Regions from separate parts of the Vibrio syngnathi genome, predicted to be linked through region 2. Evidence: riboswitches for the same ligand, from Rfam matches in the RefSeq annotation. Region 2 holds a riboswitch; the other holds the start of a gene.
The links. A riboswitch is a leader RNA that binds a small molecule or an ion and turns the genes downstream of it on or off. The one in region 2 is predicted to bind lysine.

Region 1 (7,773 bases), 850 kb from region 2:
GGCATGAACGTAGTTGGTGACCTCTTTGGTGAAGGTAAGATGTTCCTTCCTCAAGTGGTGAAATCTGCCCGTGTTATGAAGCAAGCGGTAGCCCATCTAGAGCCATTTATTAATGCAACCAAAGACGTTGGTGCAACTAACGGAAAAATTTTACTGGCGACCGTAAAAGGCGATGTTCACGATATTGGTAAAAACATTGTGGGCGTTGTCTTGCAGTGTAATAACTACGAAATTATCGATCTGGGCGTGATGGTTTCATGTGAAAAAATCCTTAAGGTAGCCAAAGAAGAAAACGTCGATATCATTGGTCTTTCGGGTTTAATCACTCCTTCATTGGATGAGATGGTTCATGTGGCTAAAGAGATGGAGAGACAAGGGTTTAAACTGCCTCTTCTGATTGGCGGAGCAACCACATCTAAAGCGCATACTGCTGTTAAGATTGAACAGAATTACTCTGAGCCTGTGGTCTACGTAAACAATGCTTCACGGGCAGTGGGTGTGTGTACTTCATTGCTATCTAACGAGCTGAAACCTGCATTTGTCGAGAAATTGGATATTGATTACGATCGCGTTCGCGATCAACACAATCGTAAGAAGCCTCGAACTAAGCCTGTCACGCTTGAAAGAGCTAGAGCTAATAAAGTTGCTATCGATTGGAATGCGTACACTCCCCCTGCACCTGCTAAGCCGGGAGTACATATTTTCAATGATTTTGATGTAGCGACTTTGCGCCAGTATATCGATTGGACTCCATTCTTTATGACATGGTCATTGGTCGGAAAGTATCCAGCAATTCTTAATCATGAAGAGGTAGGTGATGAAGCGAAGCGCCTCTTCAAGGATGCTAACGATTTACTCGACCGTGTAGAGAGAGAGAAATTGCTTGAAGCTCGCGGTATGTGTGCCATGTTCCCTGCTAACAGTGTTGGCGATGATATTGAAGTGTATACCGATGAATCGCGTACTGAAGTATTAAAGGTTCTGCACAACCTTCGTCAGCAAACCGAAAAGCCAAAAGGATTTAACTACTGTTTGTCAGATTACATTGCGCCAAAAGACAGCGGTAAAGCGGATTGGATTGGTGGTTTTGCAGTGACCGGTGGTATTGGTGAGCGAGAGCTAGCTGATGATTACAAAGCGAAAGGCGACGACTATAATGCGATCATGATTCAGGCGGTTGCAGACCGATTGGCTGAAGCGTTCGCTGAATACTTGCATAAAGAAGTGAGAAAGGACATTTGGGGCTACTCGCCAGATGAAGATTTGTCTAACGACGACTTGATTCGCGAGAAGTACCAAGGTATTCGTCCAGCCCCAGGTTACCCTGCTTGCCCAGAGCATACAGAGAAAGGCACGTTGTGGGAGTTAATGGACGTTGAAAAAGCAATCGACATGTCACTAACCACGAGTTACGCAATGTGGCCAGGTGCCTCAGTGTCTGGTATGTATTTCTCACATCCTGATGCCCGATACTTTGCTATTGCACAGATTCAACAGGATCAAGTGGATAGCTATGCCGACCGTAAAGGTTGGGGTATGTTGGAAGCTGAGAAGTGGTTAGGTCCAAACATTAACTAGTTTGAATCTACGACGGTCTTTGATTCGTAAAAATAAAAGGGTTGCTTAAGAGCAACCCTTTTTGTATCTGTCGTTTGGTGATTTTAAACTAATCGAGCAACCGTCGTTTTATTCAAACAGCTCTTGATGTAGCTTTTGAATCGCTAACTTTGAGACAGATTCATCAAGCAAGAAGCATAGGTTGTGTGGGCTCGCTCCGTAACAAATCATACGTAGGTTGAAGTCTTCAAGCGTGCCGAACACCTGCTTCGCATAGCCTTTGCTTTCACTCATGTTGTTGCCAATAAGAGCAACAAGACATAGGTCATGTTCAATATCCACAGAACACAGCTTTTCAAGCTCAATTCGAGCGGCTTCTGGTAGCTGAGGAGCACCACCCGATGTATCTGTTTGATCGAGAGTAAGTGAGACACTGATCTCTGAGGTAGTGATAAGATCGACCGAGATCTTATGTTTAGCCAGGATCTCGAATACTTTTGCTAGGAAGCCGTAAGCATGGAACATGTTAGCGCTACGCAGTGTAACCATGGTTTGGTTGCAGCGCAGGGCCAGCGCTCTGAATAGAGGAGAGCTTTCAACCTGTTGACGAATCCATGTTCCACCGAGCTCTGGTGCTTTTGATGAGCCGACAAAAACCGGGATTTGATGGCGTAGTGCAGGAACTAGAGTCGAAGGGTGTAATATCTTCGCGCCAAAATTTGCCATCTCAGATGCTTCACTGAAGCTGATCTCTGGGATAGGAGATGCTTTCGGTGCGATGCGTGGATCTGTGGTGTAGATGCCTGGAACATCAGTCCAAATTTCTAAACCAATCGCTTGTACCGATTCTGCAATCAGTGCCGCTGAGTAATCACTGCCGCCACGACCTAACGTTGTGGTGTTACCCTCTCTATCGGCACCGATAAAACCTTGGGTAACGACAACTTGTTTTTCGCAAAGTGGAATCAGTTTCTGCTGTGCAAGGGCTGCAATATCTTCCAGTTGTGGTTCTGCTTTACCGAAGTCATCATTGGTGCACATCACTTCTCTGATGTCAAAACGAACCGCTGGTGTGCCACGTTCGCGAATGATTTGAGCGAGGATATGTGTCGACATCAGTTCGCCACATGCGACAAGGTGGTCAGTAAGCTTTGTGCTTACTTGGAATGATGCTGCTTCGGCTGCACTCGCAATATCATCGAGAATGCTATGAACCTCTTTCTCGATACTGCTCGGATCGGCTAACTGAGCAAGAATCGTATTATGAATGTCGGTTAACTGTGTGACTAGTTCTTGGCGACGAGTTTTATCTTGAACACCATTCGCGAGTTCAACAAGCAGATTAGTGACGCCAGAGCATGCGCTACTCACGACCAGTTTCGTATTTGAGTTGTTTTCAATAATAGCAGCACAACGGCTCATTGCTTCAAAGTTGGCAACACTTGTTCCACCAAACTTAGCGACATTAAAAGAACCAGCTACATTAGATGCACTCACGATATATCTCCCACGATTTCCTAAAATAAAATTACTGTTGGGTAATCCAACGTCCGATGTTTTTCGAAGAGAGTATTTAGAGCAAAAAGAGAGGAATTATTAGAATAGTAACCTCAGAAGCTCCTCACCATATAGAAATGGCGACAGTTGCCGGGATTCAGCCCGCTCAACCGATAATAAAGGTCCTGCATCCTTTTATTATCTCGGCACTGCTCCCCATGAATGTTTTGTATTGGAAATGCGGTTCCACAAAACACCTGCCTGGGCAGTGCTCCTCTTCTGCTAGATAGCCATTTCATTGAACGTGTTTGCGCAAATAATGTCAATCCGTAACGTGAGATAATTGAAAAATAATTTTAACAATTATGTGACACTGGTTTGACCTCAATACTTATGGCTAATTGCTGAGGTAATCAATTTGCTTTAGGGTGGATTGTTCACAACATTAACGTAAGGTATGTATATGTCTAATTTAACACTCACTACTGCTATTGATAGCTTTTATCCGCCACACCGAACGTTAATGGGGCCGGGGCCTTCAGACATTTCCCCTCAAGTTTTACAGGCTTTAAGCCGTCCAACCATTGGTCACCTAGACCCGCTATTTATTGCGATGATGGATGAGCTTAAACAGCTTCTCAAATACGCTTTTCAGACGGAAAACGAATTTACGATTGCCGTTTCTGCTCCAGGCAGTGCGGGCATGGAAACCTGTTTTGTTAACTTGATTGAACCTGGCGACAAGGTGATTGTTTGTCGCAATGGTGTTTTCGGTGAACGTATGCGAGAGAATGTTGTGCGTTGTGGTGGTGAAGCGATCCTTGTCGATGATGAGTGGGGCAAACCCGTTTCCGTTAAAAAGGTAGAAAAAGCATTGGCAGAAAACCCTGATGCTGTTGCTGTCGCATTTGTGCATGCCGAGACGTCTACAGGAGCATTATCGGATGCTCAAGCTATTTCAGCAACAGCTCGTCAGTTTGATGCGTTGTCGATTGTGGATGCGGTGACATCATTAGGTGGTGTGCCATTGTTAGTTGATGAATGGCAGCTTGATGCCGTTTACTCTGGCAGTCAGAAGTGTCTGTCTTGTGTACCTGGTTTATCTCCAGTGACGTTCTCTCAACGTGCTGTTGATAAAATGAAAGCACGTCAAGCTCCCGTACAAAGCTGGTTCTTGGATCAGAGCTTGGTATTAGGTTATTGGAGTGGAGAAGGTAAGCGTAGCTATCACCATACTGCGCCTGTGAACAGCCTATATGCTCTGCATGAGTCGTTGGTTTTATTGAAAAATGAAGGCCTAGACAATGCTTGGTCACGTCACTATGCGATGCACCAAAAACTTAAAGCAGGCGTAGAAGCTTTGGGGTTGGAATTTGTGGTTGATGAAGAGAGTCGCTTACCTCAATTGAATGCGCTTTACTTCCCTGAAGGGATTGATGAAGCCAAAATAAGAACGCAGCTGTTAGAAGAATATAACCTTGAAATCGGTGCTGGGCTTGGCTCTTTGGCTGGTAAGGCGTGGCGTATCGGCCTAATGGGTTACGGTGCTCGAAAAGAGAATGTCGCTTTGTGCTTAAAAGCGTTGCAAGATGTTTTAACATAATGGTAATAAATTGAAGTTTAAAAGAAAAGCGCACGAGAGATCGTGCGCTTTTTTGTGCCTAACCGAAAGGTCAGAAATGGTGCTTTAGTTCCGAGAGCTAAACATCACTCAGTAGACGACAGGTTATCTTCTTCTTGTGATACTTTCTTATACTGAACCTTTGAAAAGTCTCGATTTGGGAACAAGAAGCTCGCTTCACTGCGAATTTGTTCTGCCTTGCTGTGATCACCTAATCCTTGATACGCGAGAATCAGGTTACTGTAGAAAGTAGGCCTTGGCTTACTCTTTATGATCTCTAACGACCAATCTATATAAGGTTGGATCAGGCTAGGATCGGCTTTGTAGAGGCCGATATTTAGATAGGTACTGTATACGTCCCAATCATAGCGATCTTTCCAGACTACGGGGTTCGTTACCTGCTTAAGAATGTCCGGGTTTTTCGGCTTAGACATTTCAAATTTAGTGAGTACATAATTGGTGTGTAAGGCACTCAGCATGTAAAAACTCACCAAGATAGGAACGACTAAGCTCGACACTCTGAATAGGGTTTTACTGACAATACTAAACGGCTGCTGATAGTGGCGAGAAGTCCGTTGATCGACCCAGTAAATCAAAATGATAAAGGTTATCCAGTGAATCGCCGAGTGGTAAAAAGGATACTCAAGCTGAGAATGTAAGAGTATCGGTATGAATAGCGCAAGTAGTGCTAGACGTGTTCCTTTCGCTGAGCTTGCTATGCGTGACATCACCAACACTGCAGCAATCAAGATCCCGATGATTGGTACTATTCCGCCTTCAACCCCCCAAAACAGGAACTCATTGTGTGGGTGATCCATTGCAGGAAGGCCGGGATGATAATTTGAGTTAAGTTGATGTTGGCGGGCTGTGTATAGCGTGTATTCGGATTCGAACTTTCCGTAGCCATAACCGGTAAATGGTTTTTCGATCATCATATCGAGCGCTTGTGGAAAGGTATAAGCTCGTGGACTTTCTAAGTTCGTCCTTTTACTTGCGAGGCTATCAGTTGCACTAAGGCTGATAACCGAAAAAGCGACCACGATACCGACGAGCATTGATGCACACCACCCGTAGAAGCGTTTCTTGGTCGAGAACTTGTATAGATAAGGCAGAATGCATACAAACCCAATGACGGCAGCCAACCATCCGGTACGTGATGCGATGATGATCAGCAGAGGTACGGTTAAGGCTGGTGTTAAATACAGTAGGAGTGATTCGCTGATCTTATGGTTATATTTAGCAGGCTGCCTTGCTAAGAGATAAGCTGACAGCATAAAACCTGTAGCAAGAAAGCTTGCCATAACATTCGATTGTTGGAATATCCCATAAGGTCTATTGGCCGCAGTGTTGTAGCCAAATAGGTTACCAGGTTCTAATAGGAAATATTGCACATAGCCAAATAGTGCCTGTATGACAACAGCAAGCACAATGAACCACAATATGCGCTGCTTGTGCTTATTGCTGAACTTAAATTGTTGCAGCACGACGAATAATGTAAAGCCCGCCCACAATCCCAGTAGTCGGCCTGATGCGGCTTGAGGAGAGGCGTTGCTGTAAATAATGGGCAGCGTCAGTATCACGCAGCTTATTAGTAAGCCAACGGTTAACTTTGAATATTTGAGTGCTCGGTTAGTGGCAAGCTGGTAGAAGCCAATCGCCAACGTAAAGCTAAGAGCTAACCAAGTGGTTGGATTAAAGGATAAAGCGAGGCCGGAGCCTCCAGGATTGGGCATGAAAAAATGCATGGCTAATAAGAATACAACAGCTAAAGAGGCAAGGAATGCCTTGTTAAGCGGAAGCTGAGTTCTCTGACTTTCTAGCTTGGTACCGCTAGTATGTAATGTTGCCATAAATCCCTAACCTTATAAAAACAGAGCTTGTTCCTTCTGAAACAAGCTCTGTTACTTTAACATTTTTCTGTCTGCTCACAGGGCGCTATTTTACACCTACTTCAAATTTAACATAGGTTTAAGGAAGCGAGCCGTATGCGAACCTTCGACTAAAGCCACATCTTCAGGTGTACCTTCTGCAACAATCTCACCACCACCTTGGCCGCCTTCTGGGCCTAAATCTAAGATCCAATCAGCCGTTTTAACGACATCTAAGTTATGCTCAATCACGACAACCGTATTGCCGTGATCACGTAATCTATGTAATACCGTTAATAGCTGTTGAATATCGTGGAAGTGAAGCCCTGTTGTTGGCTCGTCGAGAATGTATAAGGTTTTACCTGTATCTCGTTTCGATAGCTCACGTGCCAATTTAACTCGTTGGGCTTCACCACCAGATAAGGTTGTCGCTGCTTGTCCGAGGCGAATGTAGGAAAGGCCAACATCCATTAAGGTTTGCAGCTTACGAGCAATAACAGGAACAGGGTTGAAGTATTCTCGAGCATCTTCAACAGTCATCTCTAAAACTTCATCAATGGTTTTACCCTTGTAGCGGACCTCTAGAGTCTCACGGTTATAACGCTTACCTTTACACACATCACACGGTACATACACATCTGGCAAGAAATGCATCTCTACTTTGATGACACCGTCTCCCTGGCACGCTTCACAACGACCACCACGAACGTTAAAACTGAATCGACCTGGCTTGTAGCCACGAGATCGTGATTCTTGTGTACCTGCAAATAACTCTCGAATTGGAGTGAAAATACCAGTGTAGGTTGCAGGATTCGATCTTGGGGTTCGACCGATAGGGCTTTGATCAATATCGATTACTTTGTCGAAATGCTCTAAGCCTTTAATCTTTTTGTGCTGCGCCGGAACTGCAGTTGTTGCACCGTTCAATTGAGTGTGAGCAACTTTAAAGAAGGTGTCATTGATGAGTGTTGATTTACCGGATCCCGATACACCGGTAATACAGCTGAACAAGCCTACAGGGATTGTCGCAGTGACATTCTTTAGGTTGTTCCCAGTCGCGCCAACGATCTCGACGACCTTTTTCTTATCGATAGGCGTTCTTTGTTTGGGGACCGCAATTTCTTTGGCGCCGCTGAGGTATTGCCCAGTTAAAGAGTTCGGATTTTCGATGATGTCTTGCATGGTACCTTCGGCGACTACGTGGCCACCATGAACACCTGCGCCTGGGCC
Region 2 (7,773 bases):
TGAGTTGGGAAAGTACGACGAACGTAGTGACCCATCGCAATGTAGTCTGCGTCTAGGACTTCATCCGCAAACTCTAAGAATGCTTTGAATTTGATTTCTTTGTTACAAAGAATATCTGGGTTCGGAGTACGACCTGCTTTATATTCAGCAAGGAAGTATTCAAATACATTGTCCCAGTATTCTGCAGCAAAGTTGATAGTGTGAAGGTGGATACCTAGTTTGTCACATACCGCTTGAGCATCAGCAAGATCTTCAGCAGCCGTGCAGTATTCTTCGTTATCGTCTTCTTCCCAGTTTTTCATGAAAAGGCCTTCTACCTGATAGCCTTGTTGCTGAAGAAGATACGCCGATACTGACGAATCTACACCGCCGGACATACCGACAATTACTTTCTTTTCGCTGTTTCCAGAGCTGATATCTGACATGTCTAAACACCGTTACTATTACTTGGTCGCAGATTCTAACAGAAAGAGAAACGCCGTGACAGATCCGAGACTGGAATCACAGTTTCATTTGCACAAATAGTGCGCTGACTTCGTTAGAGAATCGCATGAACGCGAGGAGACTCGCTAGGATGTCAGATCTATATGTGGCATAGTCGCTCAAAACCCAAGACCTGAGATGAAAAATGTCTGAACAAAATGAGTTTATGCAAGAAGAGCAGTTGATCGAGATTATCGAAAACCAACTTGAAGACGGCCAACCCGTGAAAGTGAAAGAGACGTTGATGCGTTTAATGATGACAGGTACTCCTCGTGAAGAGGCGATTGCGGCTATGGCATGTGCACTGGCTATTGAAGTATTTGATGTAATGAAAAACGGTGCAGAGTTTAATCAAAAACGTTACGCCGAGCATTTAGGCATGCTGCCTGATCTAAGCTTTATGGAAGGCGAATAAAAAAATAACGTAGCAAACGTTTGCTATAGTTTGAAAGATTGCCGCGTTAAATATAGCGCGGTAGAATCCGCCACCTATTTCCCCTTGACTTAGACTAGCCCTATGAAATTCCCTGGACAACGTAAATCAAAGCACTATTTTCCGGTTCACGCTCGTGACCCTTTAGTAAGCCAAGCTCAAACGAGCAAAAGAATGTCACGTACCCATATTATCGGTATTGACCAAACTTTGGTGGATATTGAAGCAAAGGTGAGTTCTGAGCTAATCGAAAAATATGGCTTAAGTAAGGGACACTCTTTGGTTATTGGTGATGAAGCTGCTGAATCTTTGTATCAAGAATTAAAAGAACAGTGCCTGATCACTAATGAATACGCAGGTGGCACAATTGGTAATACATTACACAACTACTCAGTATTGGCGGATGACCGTTCAACACTATTGGGTGTAATGAGCCAAGATATTAAAATTGGTAGCTACGGTTACCGCTATTTATGTAATACATCAAGCAGAATGGATCTGAACCATTTACAAGGGGTAGATGGCGCAATTGGTCGCTGCTTTGCATTAATTACAGAAGATGGTGAACGTACTTTCGCAATTAGCGAAGGACAAATGAACCAATTAAAACCAGAAAGCATTCCTGAGAAAATTTTCAAAAGTGCTTCTGCTTTAGTATTAACGGCGTATTTAGTTCGTTGTAAACCAGGTGACCCTATGCCTGAAGCAACAATGAAAGCTATTGAGTACGCGAAGAAATACGATGTACCTGTTGTTTTAACGCTTGGTACTAAATTCGTTATTCAAGATGATCCAGAGTTTTGGAAAGATTTCCTTGAACAACATGTAACCGTTGTTGCAATGAACGAAGACGAAGCTGAAGCATTAACTGGTGAAAGCGATCCTCTAGCTGCTTCAGACAAAGCACTAGATTGGGTAGACTTAGTTCTATGTACAGCAGGCCCTGTGGGCTTGTTTATGGCGGGTTACACAGAAGATGCAGTGAAGCGTGAAACATCATTACCGTTGTTACCAGGCTCGATTGCTGAATTTAACCGTTATGAGTTTAGTCGTCCCGCACATAAAGATTTATGTGAAAATCCAACGAAAATCTATTCGCATATCGCACCTTACATGGGCGGCCCAGAAAAGATTAAGAATACTAATGGTGCCGGTGATGCTGCGTTGTCTGCTCTATTACATGATATGGCCGCTAATAAGTACCATAAAGAAAATGTGCCTAACTCAAGTAAGCATCAGCATTCATTCTTGACGTATTCTTCTTTCTCACAAGTTTGTAAATATTCAAACCGCGCAAGTTATGAAGTATTAGTTCAGCACTCGCCACGATTATCTCGAGGCCTTCCTGAAAGAGAAGATAGTCTAGAAGAAGCGTACTGGGAAAGATAAGGCATTTTTTTGATTTATATTTCACTATTAGAAATATAAAAAAGGCTCCGAAAGGAGCCTTTTTTGTTTCTGAATATATTGAAGCCGTAAATAATACTTTAGTCGACTTAAATATTAATTCTATTGCTTAGTGGGTTATTGATTATTCACTTAGCAAACTCGATGCCTTAAAGAGCAAACTCTTCTAGAGATTTACCAGCATCTAGTTGTTCTTGGATAGCTGAAGGCGTACGGCCTTGACCTGTCCAAGTTTTTTCGTCGCCATTCGCGTCTACGTATTTGTATTTCGCAGGGCGAGGAGCACGTTTAGATTTTGTTGTTTTAGATTTTGCTTCACCAGAAAGTGCAGCAATAAGATCGGCAACATCGATTCCGTCTTTTGCAATTTGTTCTGCGATAGCAGAAAGCTTAGCTTCTTGCTCTGCTTTTGCTGCGCGTTCTTCAGCTTCAGACTCTTGACGTTCTTGTACAACAATAGTCAGCTTGTCTAGCGCTTCTTCAAGTTGCTCAAGAGTTAATTCACGTGAGAACGCACGAAGGCTACGGATATTTAATAGAGTTTTTGTTAATTCAGACATGATATTTCCCATCAAGGTAAACTAAATAATCCTCCTAATAATAAACAGAGCCTAAGAATAAAACAAATAGTATTTCTTCTATTAGTTATTTAAATAAGAAAATGAGACGAGTGTTTTAAGATGAAAAGATAGACTTCTAATGAACTTATAATAACTATTAAGAATATCTTAAAAAAAACAGGTGATATCTGATATGTGTTAAGTGGAGTAATCCGTAAAAGTTGACTATTCTTCTATTGATTACTTCATTAACAAAAAGCTTATTTTTCTCGGAATGATATGTTGCATTGTTGCTCTTGATGGGTACAATTGCGGCCACCTGATGCGGTGCTTTGGTTAATCTGTTGTTAAACTCTGGTTTACACGGTTAATAATGTTACCGCACGTAGAGGTGCAATTATAAAGAGTAGTTTTCGTTGGGGTGATGCCAATGAACGGGAATGAAAGGTGTAATTGCCGAAGTAAATTGTATATCTAAGCAATTTGCTGGGGTTGTGCTTAATAGGTACAACACTGCCATAGTCTTAATTTTAAACTATGGAGCGCTACTGTAGGGTTGGGTGAAGTGTTCACTTCCCTTTCGCTTAGTTCAACATGAGCTTGATAAGCCGTATCAAGTTTATCTGCAGTAGATCTCTAGCCAAATAAAAAACTGGTTTTTGAAGATCATGAATTTAATAGATTTTGCAACATCGCCTTTATCGCTGCTTCCTCCCTTGGTTGCCTTGACTCTTGCTATTGTTACCCGCCGTGTATTAGTTTCCTTGGGTGTCGGTATTGTTATGGGTGCGATTCTACTTGCTGACTACTCAGTAGGTAACGCAGCTAGCTACGTCTTTACTAAAGTATCTGGTGTTTTCATCGAAGATGGTGGCATTAACACTTGGAACATGAGCATTGTCGCTTTCCTAATTATTCTTGGAATGACAACGGCATTATTAACACTATCTGGCGGTACTCGCGCATTCGCTGAGTGGGCACAGTCTCGTGTTAAGAGCAAACGTGGTTCTAAACTACTTGCTGCATTCTTAGGTGTATTCATCTTTGTGGATGATTACTTCAACAGCTTAGCGGTAGGTGCTATCTCTCGCCCTGTAACTGACCGCTTCTACGTATCTCGCGCTAAGCTAGCTTATATCCTAGACTCAACTGCTGCTCCTATGTGTGTGATCATGCCTGCTTCTAGCTGGGGTGCTTACATTATTACTATCATTGGTGGCATCTTAGTGACACACGGTGTGACAGAGTATTCTGCACTGGGTGCTTACGTTCGCCTTATCCCAATGAACTTCTACGCTGTGTTCGCGCTATTAATGGTGTTTGCTGTTGCGTGGTTTGGTTTAGATGTTGGTAAAATGCGCGAGCATGAGATTGAAGCTTCTCAAGGCCGTGGCTTTGAAGGCGACAATGATCAAAAGCAAGCGCACGATCTAAACGAAGAGCTGGATATTCAAGAGAGCGAAAACGGTTCTGTTTCTGATCTCGTAATGCCAATCGTAGCGTTAATCGTAGCGACGGTTGCTGCAATGCTTTACACGGGTGGCCAAGCGCTTACTGCTGATGGTCAAGCATTCAACTTACTTGGCGCATTTGAAAATACGGATGTAGGTAAGTCTCTGGTTTACGGTGGTGTGATTGGTTTACTCGTTGCGCTAGCAACGGTATTCAAACAGAAACTACCTTTGGTTGATATCACAAGAACAATGTGGATTGGTGCAAGCTCAATGTTTGGCGCTATCCTTATCCTTGTATTTGCATGGACGATTGGTTCTGTTATTGGTGACATGAAAACAGGTTCGTACCTATCCTCTCTAGCAACAGGTAACATCGATTACCACTGGCTACCGGTTATCTTGTTCCTTCTTGCTGGCCTAATGGCGTTCTCGACAGGTACATCTTGGGGTACGTTCGGTATCATGTTACCGATTGCGGGTGACATGGCTGCAGCCTCTGACATCGCGCTAATCCTTCCTATGCTAAGTGCGGTTCTTGCGGGTTCTGTATTTGGTGATCACTGTTCTCCAATCTCGGATACAACGATTCTGTCTTCTACAGGTGCGCGTTGTAACCACATTGATCACGTATCGACTCAGCTCCCTTATGCGCTGTCTGTGGCGTTCGTATCGTGTATTGGTTTCATCACCCTAGGAATGACATCATCAACTGGCATTGCATTTGGCGCAGCGTCTCTAACGTTTGTTGCGGTATGTTTTGCATTGGCTTATTTCTCACGTTGTAAGATGGCAACGTGTAAAAGCTAATCATCATTTGATTGAATAATGAGAAGGGAGGCGTTTGCCTCCCTTTTTTTGTGTTCGTTAATTTAATTTTAAATTTCGTGAAAAAAGTTCGAATAAATGGTTGAAAAAGGGTGTCAGCTTAGTTAGTGTGGAGACAAGACAGCAAACAACCTAAGAGCTGATAAGTATGCGTAAATTAGTAATGAACATTCATCACCATCATCACCCTATCTAGTCTTTCGGGGAGATTTACGTATACCCGGGAGCAAGAATTCTCCCGGAGGTTAAGTCAAAGAATTTAGATTTAAACCCTCGGGACGACAAAGTCTTCCGAGGGTTTTTTAGTTTTAGCACTTTAAATAATCAATAAATTCAAATATTTGCACAGGGATATAGCAATGCAGACACAACGCCTAAGAATCGCAATTCAAAAGAAAGGTCGCTTAAGTAAAGAGTGCCAAGATCTACTTAAAAAATGTGGTGTGAAATTTAACATCATGGGTGAGCGCTTAGTTGTTCATTCACTAAATATGCCAATCGACTTGTTACTCGTTCGTGATGACGACATCCCAGGCCTTATCATGGATGGTGTGGTTGACCTTGGTTTTATCGGTGAGAATGAACTAGAAGAAGTTCGCCTAGACCGCGTTGCTTTAAAAGAGCCATCAGAGTTTCGTACACTACGTCGTTTAGACTTCGGTGGTTGCCGCCTTTCTATCGCAATCAACAAAGATGAAGAATACAACGGCCCACAAGACCTAGCGGGCAAACGTATTGCGACAACTTACCCACAATTACTAAAAGCCTACATGGACGAGCAGGGTGTTGAATTCAGCGCTTGTATGCTAACTGGCTCAGTTGAAGTTGCGCCACGTGCTGGTCTAGCAGACGCTATCGCCGATTTAGTTTCTACAGGTGCAACGCTAGAAGCAAACGGTCTAAAGGAAGCAGAGGCTATCTTCCAATCTAAAGCAACACTGATTCAACGTGTTGGTGATTTCGATGCAGACAAAACGGCATTAATTGAAAAACTACTGACTCGTATGCAGGGTGTTCAACAAGCGAAAGAGTCGAAGTACATCATGCTTCACGCACCAACGTCTCAGCTAGAGCAAATCAAAGCACTACTGCCTGGTGCTGAAGATCCAACGGTTCTCCCTTTATCAACAGACAAAGACAAAGTTGCCGTTCACCTAGTAAGTACAGAGAACTTGTTCTGGGAAACTATGGAACAGCTGAAAGAGTTGGGTGCAAGCTCGATTCTAGTATTACCAATCGAAAAAATGATGGGGTAGTGACGATGAGAACCGTTGTTTGGCAATCTTTAAGTGAATCACAGCAAGACTCGGTATTAGAGCGTCCAGCTATTACTGAAGGTGCAAACATCACAGCGACTGTTTCTGATGTTATTGCAAAAGTACGAAATGAAGGCGATGCCGCACTTAAGGAACTGACTGAAAAGTTCGATCGTGTGACTCCAGAATCCATTCGAGTCAACTCGACTGAGATTGAAGAGGCATGTGCTCGTTTAACACCAGAAATGAAGCAAGCGTTAGAGCAAGCTTATAGCAATATTGCTAAGTTTCACGAAGCTCAGAAGCCGCAGCCAATTAAGGTTGAAACACAGCCTGGTGTTGTGTGTGAGCAGGTGACGCGCGCGATTAATACTGTTGGACTTTATATTCCGGGTGGTAGCGCGCCACTTCCGTCAACGGTTCTTATGTTAGGTGTACCTGCTCAAATTGCGGGTTGTCGTAAGGTTGTGCTTTGCTCACCTCCGCCAATTGCTGATGAAATCTTGTATGTCGCTAATCTTTGTAAAATCGATGAGGTTTACAATGTTGGTGGTGGTCAAGCCGTTGCTGCCATGGCTTATGGTACAGAGAGTGTTGCTAAGGTCGATAAGATTTTCGGTCCAGGTAACGCTTACGTAACGGAAGCGAAACGCCAAGTAAGTAACGATTTCCGTGGCGCTGCGATTGATATGCCGGCAGGCCCATCTGAAGTGTTAGTGATTGCAGACGAAACTGCGGATGCTGACTTCATTGCTGCAGATCTACTGAGCCAAGCGGAACACGGACCAGATTCACAAGTTGTGTTAGTCACACCATCGCCAGTTGTTGCCGACCAAGTAACCGATGCGGTTCAGAAGCAACTGAAAGAACTGTCTCGTGCGAACATCGCTCAGCAAGCATTGGCTTCAAGCCTAATCATCATTGCTGAATCGATCACTCAAGCGATTGCGATTTCGAACTTCTACGGTCCGGAGCACTTGATTGTTCAGACTAAGAACCCACGTGAATTGCTGCCGTTGCTAGACAATGCAGGGTCAATCTTCCTTGGTGACTGGTCTCCAGAGTCTGCAGGTGATTATGCATCAGGTACAAACCACGTTCTTCCGACTTACGGCTATACCAAAACCTATTCAAGTTTAGGTTTGGCTGATTTCTCTAAGCGTATGACAGTACAAGAGTTAACAGCCGATGGCTTAAAAGGCCTAGCCCCAACGGTAGTAACCATGGCGGAAGCCGAAGGCTTGGATGCACACAAACGTGCTGTGACTATCCGAGTTGAAAAATTAAATCGAGTTGAAACGTTAAATAAAGCGAAATAAGGGTAGAGCATGGAAAAGTTAGCAAGAAAGCAAATT

Region 1: linked by a shared signal. The riboswitch ahead of lysC (lysine-sensitive aspartokinase 3) and the one ahead of K08M4_RS09505 (Na+/H+ antiporter NhaC family protein) in region 2 are both predicted to bind lysine.

What each region holds. Positions count from the first base shown of each region.
Region 1 covers NZ_CP017916.1:2,929,909-2,937,681, reverse strand. The annotation lists gene metH (methionine synthase) at 1-1,578, shown strand, start outside; gene lysC (lysine-sensitive aspartokinase 3) at 1,687-3,054, opposite strand; lysine riboswitch at 3,164-3,341, opposite strand; gene K08M4_RS13225 (pyridoxal-phosphate-dependent aminotransferase family protein) at 3,518-4,657, shown strand; gene K08M4_RS13220 (PglL family O-oligosaccharyltransferase) at 4,762-6,525, opposite strand; gene uvrA (excinuclease ABC subunit UvrA) at 6,622-7,773, opposite strand, start outside.
Region 2 covers NZ_CP017916.1:2,081,638-2,089,410, reverse strand. The annotation lists gene mnmA (tRNA 2-thiouridine(34) synthase MnmA) at 1-425, opposite strand, end outside; gene K08M4_RS09520 (hypothetical protein) at 629-898, shown strand; gene K08M4_RS09515 (inosine/guanosine kinase) at 1,001-2,305, shown strand; gene K08M4_RS09510 (H-NS family histone-like protein) at 2,473-2,883, opposite strand; lysine riboswitch at 3,262-3,439, shown strand; gene K08M4_RS09505 (Na+/H+ antiporter NhaC family protein) at 3,552-5,144, shown strand; His leader region at 5,334-5,469, shown strand; gene hisG (ATP phosphoribosyltransferase) at 5,522-6,418, shown strand; gene hisD (histidinol dehydrogenase) at 6,418-7,737, shown strand; gene hisC (histidinol-phosphate transaminase) at 7,747-7,773, shown strand, end outside.